2 regions of the Gelria sp. Kuro-4 genome follow, and region 1 is predicted to be linked to the other one. Evidence: riboswitches for the same ligand, from Rfam matches in the RefSeq annotation. Region 1 holds a riboswitch; the other holds the start of a gene.
The links. Region 1 has a riboswitch for thiamine pyrophosphate ahead of thiE (thiamine phosphate synthase). Riboswitches for the same ligand answer to the same signal wherever they lie in the genome.
Positions count from the first base shown of each region.

Region 2: another riboswitch for thiamine pyrophosphate. It lies ahead of thiD (bifunctional hydroxymethylpyrimidine kinase/phosphomethylpyrimidine kinase); the one in region 1 lies ahead of thiE (thiamine phosphate synthase).

Region 1 is NZ_AP024619.1:2,745,579-2,749,783, forward strand. Features, by position in the region: gene K5554_RS13720 (IS1182 family transposase) at 1-665, shown strand, start outside; gene K5554_RS14775 (HEPN domain-containing protein) at 808-1,086, shown strand; gene K5554_RS13730 (nucleotidyltransferase domain-containing protein) at 1,053-1,424, shown strand; gene K5554_RS13735 (flavin reductase family protein) at 1,469-1,999, shown strand; TPP riboswitch at 2,222-2,321, shown strand; gene thiE (thiamine phosphate synthase) at 2,408-3,046, shown strand; gene K5554_RS13745 (hypothetical protein) at 3,066-3,299, shown strand; gene K5554_RS13750 (Cof-type HAD-IIB family hydrolase) at 3,296-4,105, shown strand.
Region 2 is NZ_AP024619.1:964,212-968,416, reverse strand. Features, by position in the region: gene thiW (energy coupling factor transporter S component ThiW) at 1-159, opposite strand, end outside; gene thiM (hydroxyethylthiazole kinase) at 227-1,051, opposite strand; gene thiD (bifunctional hydroxymethylpyrimidine kinase/phosphomethylpyrimidine kinase) at 1,086-1,880, opposite strand; TPP riboswitch at 1,954-2,058, opposite strand; gene K5554_RS04870 (ABC transporter permease) at 2,552-3,433, shown strand; gene K5554_RS04865 (ABC transporter ATP-binding protein) at 3,415-4,152, shown strand; gene K5554_RS04860 (NrtA/SsuA/CpmA family ABC transporter substrate-binding protein) at 4,156-4,205, shown strand, end outside.

The sequences.
Region 1 (4,205 bases):
ACGAACCGTTCTTGGGATACAAAGTTCATGCGGCTTGCGATGAGACGGGCATTGTCACCGCTGTGGAGGTTACTCCAGGCAACGAAGCGGAACTTGAACCCGCCAAGGAAATGATAGCGGCCTTGGAAGAAAGGGAGTTGAAGGCATCCCGACTGGCTGCTGACAAGGGTTACGATGATTCCACTTTTCGAACGGAGTTGGTTGAAAGCAATATCAAACCCTACATTCCTAATCGCACAAAGAAAGACAGGCTTGAGGAACAAGGCTTTAAGTACAACCCAAAATCAAAGGTTCTCCGTTGCAAAGCGGGCAAGAAGGCCATTGGCAGTACCCCTCACAAGAACGGTGGGCTGACCTATTACTTCTCGGAAAAGGACTGTGCCGCCTGTCCGTATCGTAACTCCTGCCTGAGTAAAACCGAAACCCGGAAAAGAGCCTACGTAAAACCGGAAGTCCTCGCTAACCGACCGCGAGGCATCAAAATTGCAATGCGCATCAGAAGAACAATCGAGAGAATATTCGGCGAGGCCAAAACCTGGCACGGCATGGCACGAGCCCGCTATCGGGGTCGTTTCCGCGTAGCTATCCAGGTCTTTCTGACTTTTATCTGCCTGAACGTCAAAAAGATGGCGCAAAGAATCGCGGCTCAGCTGGCTACGGCCTGAATGTAGTGACAAAACATTCAAAGCCAGGAATATCAAGGGAAATCGGGAGTGACTTAAGCACCTAGATACACGCCAACTACCATTATGTGGCAAACCTCAGGCTTGAGAAGTGTCAAGGAGTACCGGGTTTTTCAGGGATCTCGTGGAAAAGGCGCTTAAGGCTCTTGTCGTAGAACGTACAGGTGACACGCCACCGAAAACGCATAACCTTCTTGCGCTGGCTAAACTCGCGCAGCCAGCGCTAACCCCGGAACATGTGGAGTTCCTTGCCGTCCTAAACATGGCCGGAGTTGGTACCCGCTACCCTGATCTTCTTGACGAAGCAATTAAACGCTACCCTAAAGAGTTGGCTCGGGATTACCTAGTCAAGGCAAGGGAAGTGATACAATGCCTCAAGGACCAAACATCGTCACTCCGATAGTACAAGCCTTCTTGTCCGCGCTGGCTGCGCAAGGCATCCAAGTGGAGCGGGCTATGCTTTTCGGTTCCTGGGCCCGCGGTGAAGCCAAAGAAGGGAGCGATATCGACCTGTTGGTGGTTTCCCCGGATTTTTCCGGCATGCCTGCTTGGCGTCGCTGGGAAGTACTAGGAAAGGCAGCAGCCCAGGTGATGGAACCGGTGGAAGCCTTGGCTTACTCACCGGAGGAACTCGATCTCTGCCTCGAGCGCGAAGGAAATTTTGTGCGCCATGTGCTCACGCGTGAGCAAACTATCGATTACGTCGGCAAATCCTCAGAAGAGGAAGCGAGAGCCGACTGACTGTATGGGCATGATTTAAAGCATCAAACTGGAAGGAGATTGCAATGAAGAAGCAGCTCACTCCTCAGACTCTGCTCTATCCCGTACCCGTGGTCTTGGTCTCGTGCGGCGGGCTCGCGGGTCCCAAAAACATCGTCACCCTGGCCTGGGCCGGGGTGGTAAACTCAACGCCGCCCATGGTGGGAATCGGCGTAAGGCCGTCGCGCTACTCGCACGAGCTCATCAGCCAAACCGGTGAGTTTGTTGTCAACATTCCTCGGGCCGACCAGCTGAAGGCGGTGGAGGTGTGCGGGAGCACCTCAGGGCGCACCAGCGACAAGTTCGCCGCCACCGGTCTCACCGCCGTGCCGGCGCAAAAGGTCAAGGCGCCGCTTATCGCCGAGTGCCCGGTGAATCTGGAGTGCCGCGTGCAGCAGGTGGTGAAACTCCCAAGCCACGACCTCTTTCTCGCGGAAATTGTGGCCGTGCACGCCGATGAGACCGTCCTCGACGCCCGCGGCCGCATCGACCCGGCCAAGGCGCGGCCGCTGGCCTACTGCAACGGCCAGTACTGGCAGTGTGCTCCGTTGAAGTAGCCGTCCGTCGGCACGGTCTTAGGACCGGCGAACCACCGTTGGAGTAAGGAAGTACCCTCCTACATGCGAGCTCCGGAAACTGTGCCGTCGGCTAACGGCAGGGTTTAGAATGCAAGTACTCAGATTGTCTGTGCCCAGCTTCGAAGAGCCTCTCTTCGGGTACAGCGGGCAGGAATCCGGCTGCGCGTGACGAACACTTAGGTGAGCCAACCGAATACCGTGTTGTTCCGCTGGGGGAGCTCCAAGAGCTGAGAGGCCGGAAGGCCAACCCTTACACCTGATCTGGGTAATGCCAGCGTAGGGAAGGCGGGGAAAGTTGGGCCGCAGGCATTCCCCTGCGGCCTTTGTCGCGTGCGGCCACCCGGCCGGCAGAAGCCGTCCCGGCGGACACTCAAGGGAGGGGAAGGTATGCAGGTTAACTATGAACTCTATGCCATTACCGACCGGCGCCTGGCGGGCGGGCGCAGCTCGGCGGAGGTGATGGAAAAAGCCATCCGCGGCGGCGTCACTCTGGTACAGCTCCGGGAAAAAGAGGCCGGCGGGCGGGAGATGGTGGCGGAGGCACAGACGCTCCTTGCCGTGACGCGCCGCTACGGCGTCCCGCTCATCGTCAACGACCGGCTGGATGTGGCGCTGGCCGTGGACGCCGAGGGCGTACACCTGGGCCAGGAGGACATTCCCTGCCGCCTGGCGCGGCAGATACTGGGGCCGGAAAAGATCATCGGCGTCTCCGCCTCCAGCGTGGAGGAAGCGCTGCAGGCCGAAGCGGACGGGGCCGATTACCTGGGCGTGGGCGCTGTGTTTCCCACCGGGACCAAGGCCGATGCCGGGGAAGCCATCGGGCTCGAGCCGCTCAAGGCCATCAAGGCGGCGGTGAAGATCCCTGTGGTGGCCATCGGCGGGATCAACGCGGCCAATGCCGCGGCGGTGGCCGCCACCGGCGTTGACGGCCTGGCGGTGGTTTCCGCCGTCGTCGCCGCGCCGGACCCGCAGGACGCAGCCCGCAGGCTCGTCGCCGCTTTCCGAGCCCGGCCGGGGAAGTGCTGAAAGAGCGGAGGTGCACAGAATGATCGGCAGGGTAAACGACGCTTTCTTCCAGCGGGTTGTTCTCCCGGCGGCAGGCGCTCCCGGCCGCCGGGTGGCAGTGGGGGCACGCATCCCGGCGGCTGCCATTGGCCGGGCGGCGCCGGGTGAAGAAGGCTGTCTCCTGAGCACACCGGGCGGTGAAAAACCCTTCTCGATACCGCCGGAGGACAGGTTGTGGGGAGTCTTTTTCGCTCCCGGGGAGAATAACCGATGAGCCCCCTGCGCTACCGTCTGCTCGCCCTGGACCTGGATGGAACCCTGCTCACCGACGACAGCCGGCTGACCCTGGAAACCGAGGCGGCCGTAAAGGCGGCCCAGGCGGCCGGGCTCACCGTCACCCTGGCCACGGGGCGCCTCCTGGCCGATGCCCTCCCCTACGCCCGCCGCCTGGGCCTTACGGCGCCCCTCATCCTTCACCACGGCGCGCTCCTTATGACCCCCGCTGGGGTTGTTCTCGCTCACCAGATGATCGCCGGCGGGGCAGCGCAAAAACTGGTGCAGACCGCCCGGGAGCTTGAGCTCTCCTGTCAGGCCTATGCCGCCGGTGAACTGGTGGTGGAAAGGATCACCACCTGGACGCGCATCTACCTGGGCTACTCAGCGGTTGAGCCCGTGGTGGTGCCTGACCTGGCCGCCTACGTGGCCGGCGGCATAAGCCAGTTCGACTTCCTGGGCGAGCCGGAAGAGCTCGCGCCGGCGGCGGAGCGGGTACATGAGCGCCTGGCGGCGGCCGTGCGCACCACCTCCTCGCACCCGAACCTCCTCGAGGTGCTGGCCCCCGGAGTCTCCAAGGGCCGCGCGCTGGAACGCCTGGCGGAGCTCCTGGGCATCCCTCTCGCCGCCACCGTGGCCGTAGGCGACGGCCTGAACGACCTCGAGATGCTTCGGGGCGCCGGCCTGGGCGTGGCCATGGCCAACGCGCCCGCCGCCGTCCGCTCCCAGGCGCAGTACGTCACCGCCGGCAACAACGAAAACGGCGTCGCCCAGCTCATAAGCAAGCTCCTGGCCGGGGAGCTTTGAAAGCACCTGTGGTCACTCTTCCGCTACGCCCCCAGTTAATGGCAGGTACTGGTAATGGCCGCCAAGCTGTGTTAGAATGGTGCCAAGATGGAGCCGAGGA
Region 2 (4,205 bases), 1.1 Mb from region 1:
CACGGCCCGTTCCGGGCCGAGGAGCACCGCCGCCATCACGTTGATGGCGTGCTGCACCGGCGTGGCCTTGGCCACGCCCACGGAAAACCAGGCGACGCGCGCCGTGGCCGTCCCCAGCGCCACCAGGAGGGCCATTAAGGTAAGCTCACGGGTTTTCACGGAAGCACACCGTCCTTTCGCAAATTGTCCATTGTCCTCCACCGTCCCGCGCGCGGGCGAACCGCCCTCACACCAGGGTAAGGCGCGCCTGCTGCACCAGCTGCGCCGGCGTGAGGCGGTAGGCGGCATCAAAAAGGTGCGCCTGGAAGGTGCCGGGGCCGCTCGCCCGCTCTGCGGCCAGCTCGGCCGCCACGCCGTAGGCCATGAGCGCGCCGGCAGCAGCGACGAAGGCGTCCTCGGCGGCGGCAACCCACGCTCCGATCACCGCCGTGGCCATGCAGCCGCTACCGGTGATGGCCGTAAGCAGCGGGTGGCCGTTCTCCACCCGGGCCAGGCGGCGGCCGGAGGCAATGAAGTCCCACCTTCCCGTCACGGCGGCTACGGTCTGAAAGCGGTCCGCCACCGTCCTGGCGATTTCTGCCCGCCAAGCCGCATCCTCCGCCCGCGCCCCTTCCTCCAGCCGGCTGTCCACGCCGCGCGGCCGCACCGCCTCCCCGGCCAGGGCCCCCATTTCCGCTGCGTTGCCGCGAATGACGGCAAGCTTGAGCTCGGTGACGAGCTCGTGAGCGAGCTCCTGGCGAAACCGGGTGGCGCCCACACCCACCGGGTCCAGCACCACCGGGATACCCCTGCGGTTCGCCGCCCGCCCGGCGCGCAGCATGGCTTCCCAGCCGGCGCGCGACGGCGTTCCGGTGTTAAGAACCAGCGCCTGGGCCTGGGCCACCATCTCCTCTACCTCTTCTGGTGCATCCGCCATAACCGGGGCAGCGCCGAAGGCCAGGGTGATGTTCGCCGTGATGTTGGCCACCACGGTGTTGGTGATGTGGTGTACCAGCGGACGCTCCTGCCGGATCCTTTCCAGGATGGCTCCTACGTTTTCCTCAAGGGTCATAAGCATCCCCCTCTTCCCCGTTTCTTCTTCGTTCTCAATGTGCCTCGAGCCAGGCCAGGTGGTTGGTGGGGCCGTGGCCGTGCCCCAGGGGAACGGCGGCACGGATGGCGCAGGCGGTGAAGTCCTTGGCCCGGCGCACAGCGGCCGGAAGTTCCAGTCCCTGCGCCAACCCCACTGCCAAAGCGGCGGAGAAGGTGCAGCCGGTGCCGTGGGTGTTCTTGGTCGCGCAGCGTTCGCCCTGGAACTCGTGGAAAGCAGCGCCGTCATACAGGAGGTCGAGCGGCGGGCCTGCCAGGTGGCCGCCCTTGATCACCACAGCGCGTGCCCCCAGGGCTACAATGCGCCGGGCCGCTTCTTTCATCTCTGCCGCTTTCCGGATGCTCATCCCGGCCAGGACCTCGGCCTCGGGCAGATTGGGCGTCACCACCGCCGCCAGGGGCAAAAGTTCCGCCTTCAGCGCGGCCTCGGCCGTGCTTTCCAGGAGGCGCGCACCGCCCTTCGCGACCATCACCGGGTCCACCACCAACCGGCTGAGGCGGAAGGGCCGGATCCTCTCGGCCACCGCCCGAATGATCTCCGCCGAAAAGAGCATGCCGGTCTTGGCGGCATCGGCCCCGATGTCCGTGAGCACCGAGGTGATCTGGGCCGCCACCGCCGCCGGGCTCAAGGGGTAGATCCCCTGCACGCCCAGGGTGTTCTGCGCCGTCACCGCGGTGAGGGCGCTCATGCCGTAGGCGCCGAGCACGGTGAAGGTCTTGAGGTCCGCCTGGATGCCGGCCCCGCCGCCCGAGTCGGAGCCGGCGATGGTGAGTACACGGGGTAAAGTCATGCTGGTCCTCCTTACGTCAGGGCAAGGGCCGGGGGAAAATGGAAACCGCCTTCCCGTAAGGAAAGGCGGTAACTTTGCTGCTGCACCGCTTCCCTACGCTGGTATTACCCAGATCAGGTCACAGGGTCAAGGGACGGCTCCCTTATCTCAGCCCGTGCGGGCTCCCCTAGCAGTTGCCCTATGCTGTTGTCAGCCCCATTATAGTCCTTGCTGGTAGAAAAGTAAATGAGTTTTTACACCGTACAGGCTGACAGAAAGGAATTCCGTAGAACTGCAAGGCCGGCCAAGACGTCTTGAACCCTGCCCCGCCAAAGTCTGCCCCCGTCCCGAGCTCCGGCCCTCCCTCTCCACCGTCCGGGAAAATGGCAAGGTGATCGAGACAACCATGACGTTGGGATTTCCGGCCCGCGACGTGGAAATCAGCGAGCACAAACTGTAACCGGCGCGGCCTCCCCCCGACCTACCGCCGGATCGTGACTTTTTTTCGCAGGAGACATGAGAAAAACCCCTTGCCAAAGACAAACCCATGCTGCTAAACTTATGGTAAAGATAGTTACATGGCTGACAATCCTGACCCGGGTACGGTGCAGCCGCCCCGAGAAGGGAAGCCACCCATCCCGTTCCTGCGACCAGGGGTTGCACCCTGCCGCCAAGGGAAGGAGGAAAAAAGCATGGGACTCAGGAAGGCCCCTCTGGTTGCCGTGCCGGCGTCGCCGGCGGCCGGAGTGCGGCCTTTTTGGCGTTTAGGCCGGAGAATGCTGCTCCCGGCGGCGCTGGTGGCCGGCTGGTGGGCCGCCGCCCGCTTCGGCCCCTTCACCCCCTACCTCCTGCCTGCACCGCCCGCCGTAGCGCGGGCGCTGGGCGAGCTGATCGAGAGCGGTGAGCTCTGGGTGCACCTTACGGCCAGCCTGGGGCGGGTGCTGGCCGGGTTTGGCCTGGCGGTGGTCCTGGCCCTCCCGCTGGGGCTTGTGGTGGGGCTCTCACGCCGCGCGCGGGAGCTCCTCGCCCCTACCCTGGGCTTTTTGCAGCATGTGCCGCCCATAGCCTGGATACCGCTCTTCATCCTCTGGCTGGGGATCGGGGAAGCCTCGAAGAACGCGGTGATCGCCTACGCCGCCTTCTTTCCTCTTTTTCTCAACACCCTGCACGGCATTGCCGCGGCCGACCCGCGCCTCATTGAAGTGGGGCTCTTGTACCGCCTGCCGCCGCTCGCGCTCATCCGCGAGGTGTACCTGCCGGCCGCGGCCCCGGCCATCTTCACCGGCCTTAGGCTCGGCCTGGGCTACAGCTGGCGGGCGCTGGTGGCGGCGGAACTCATCGCTGCCCCGAGCGGTCTTGGGTACCTCATTGTAGAGGCCCGCGAGCTCTCGCAACCGGCGGTCATCCTGGGCGGCGTGGCCGTGATCGGGCTGGTGGGCCTCTCCCTGGAAGCGTTCCTTGACTGCGCCGAGCGCCGCCTGCGGCGCCGGCCGGCGCTCCCGGCCGGCCGCGGGGAACCCGCCCGGGCGCAGGCGGCGGCAAAAGGAGGGGCGCCATGCCGTACCTGGAGGTAAAGGGGATCGAAAAGGCCTTTTGCCTGGATGGGAAGGCGCTCACCGCCCTGGCGGGCGTTTCTCTGTCCGTGGAAGCAGGTGCAGCGGCGGCGGTAGTAGGCCCGAGCGGCTGCGGCAAAACCACCCTGCTGCGCCTCATCGCCGGGCTGGACGTCCCGAGCGCCGGCAGCGTGTTCCTCAAGGGGCAGCCGGTGGCGGGCCCCAGCCGGGCCTGCGGGCTGGTCTTTCAGGAGCCGCGCCTTTTCCCTTGGCTTACGGTGGCGGAGAATGCGGCCTTTGGCCTGCGCGGCGTGCCGGGGCGCGTGCGCACCGAGCGCGCTGCGGCGGCGCTGGACCTGGTGGGCCTTACCGCCTTCGCCGCCGCCTACCCGGACCAGCTCTCAGGCGGCATGGCGCAGCGGGCGGCGCTGGCCCGCGCCCTGGCCCCGGCGCCCGAGCTGCTGCTCCTGGATGAACCGTTTGCCGCCCTGGACGCCATCACCCGCAGCCGCCTGCAGGGCGAGCTGGTCCGGCTCTGGCAGACCACCGGCGCCACCCTCCTTCTCGTCACCCACGACATCGAAGAGGCGGTGTTCCTGGCAGGCCAGGTAGTGGTTCTAACCGCCCGCCCGGGGCGCGTGAAGGAGGTGGTGGCTATCGACCTGCCTTACCCGCGGGACCGCACCGCACCGGCCTTCGCCGCACTGCGGCGCCGGATTTTGGCTCTTTTGGAGGTATAATAGATGGCAAGAAAAATCATCGCCGGCCTGCTCTTCGTTCTCTTGACCTTAAG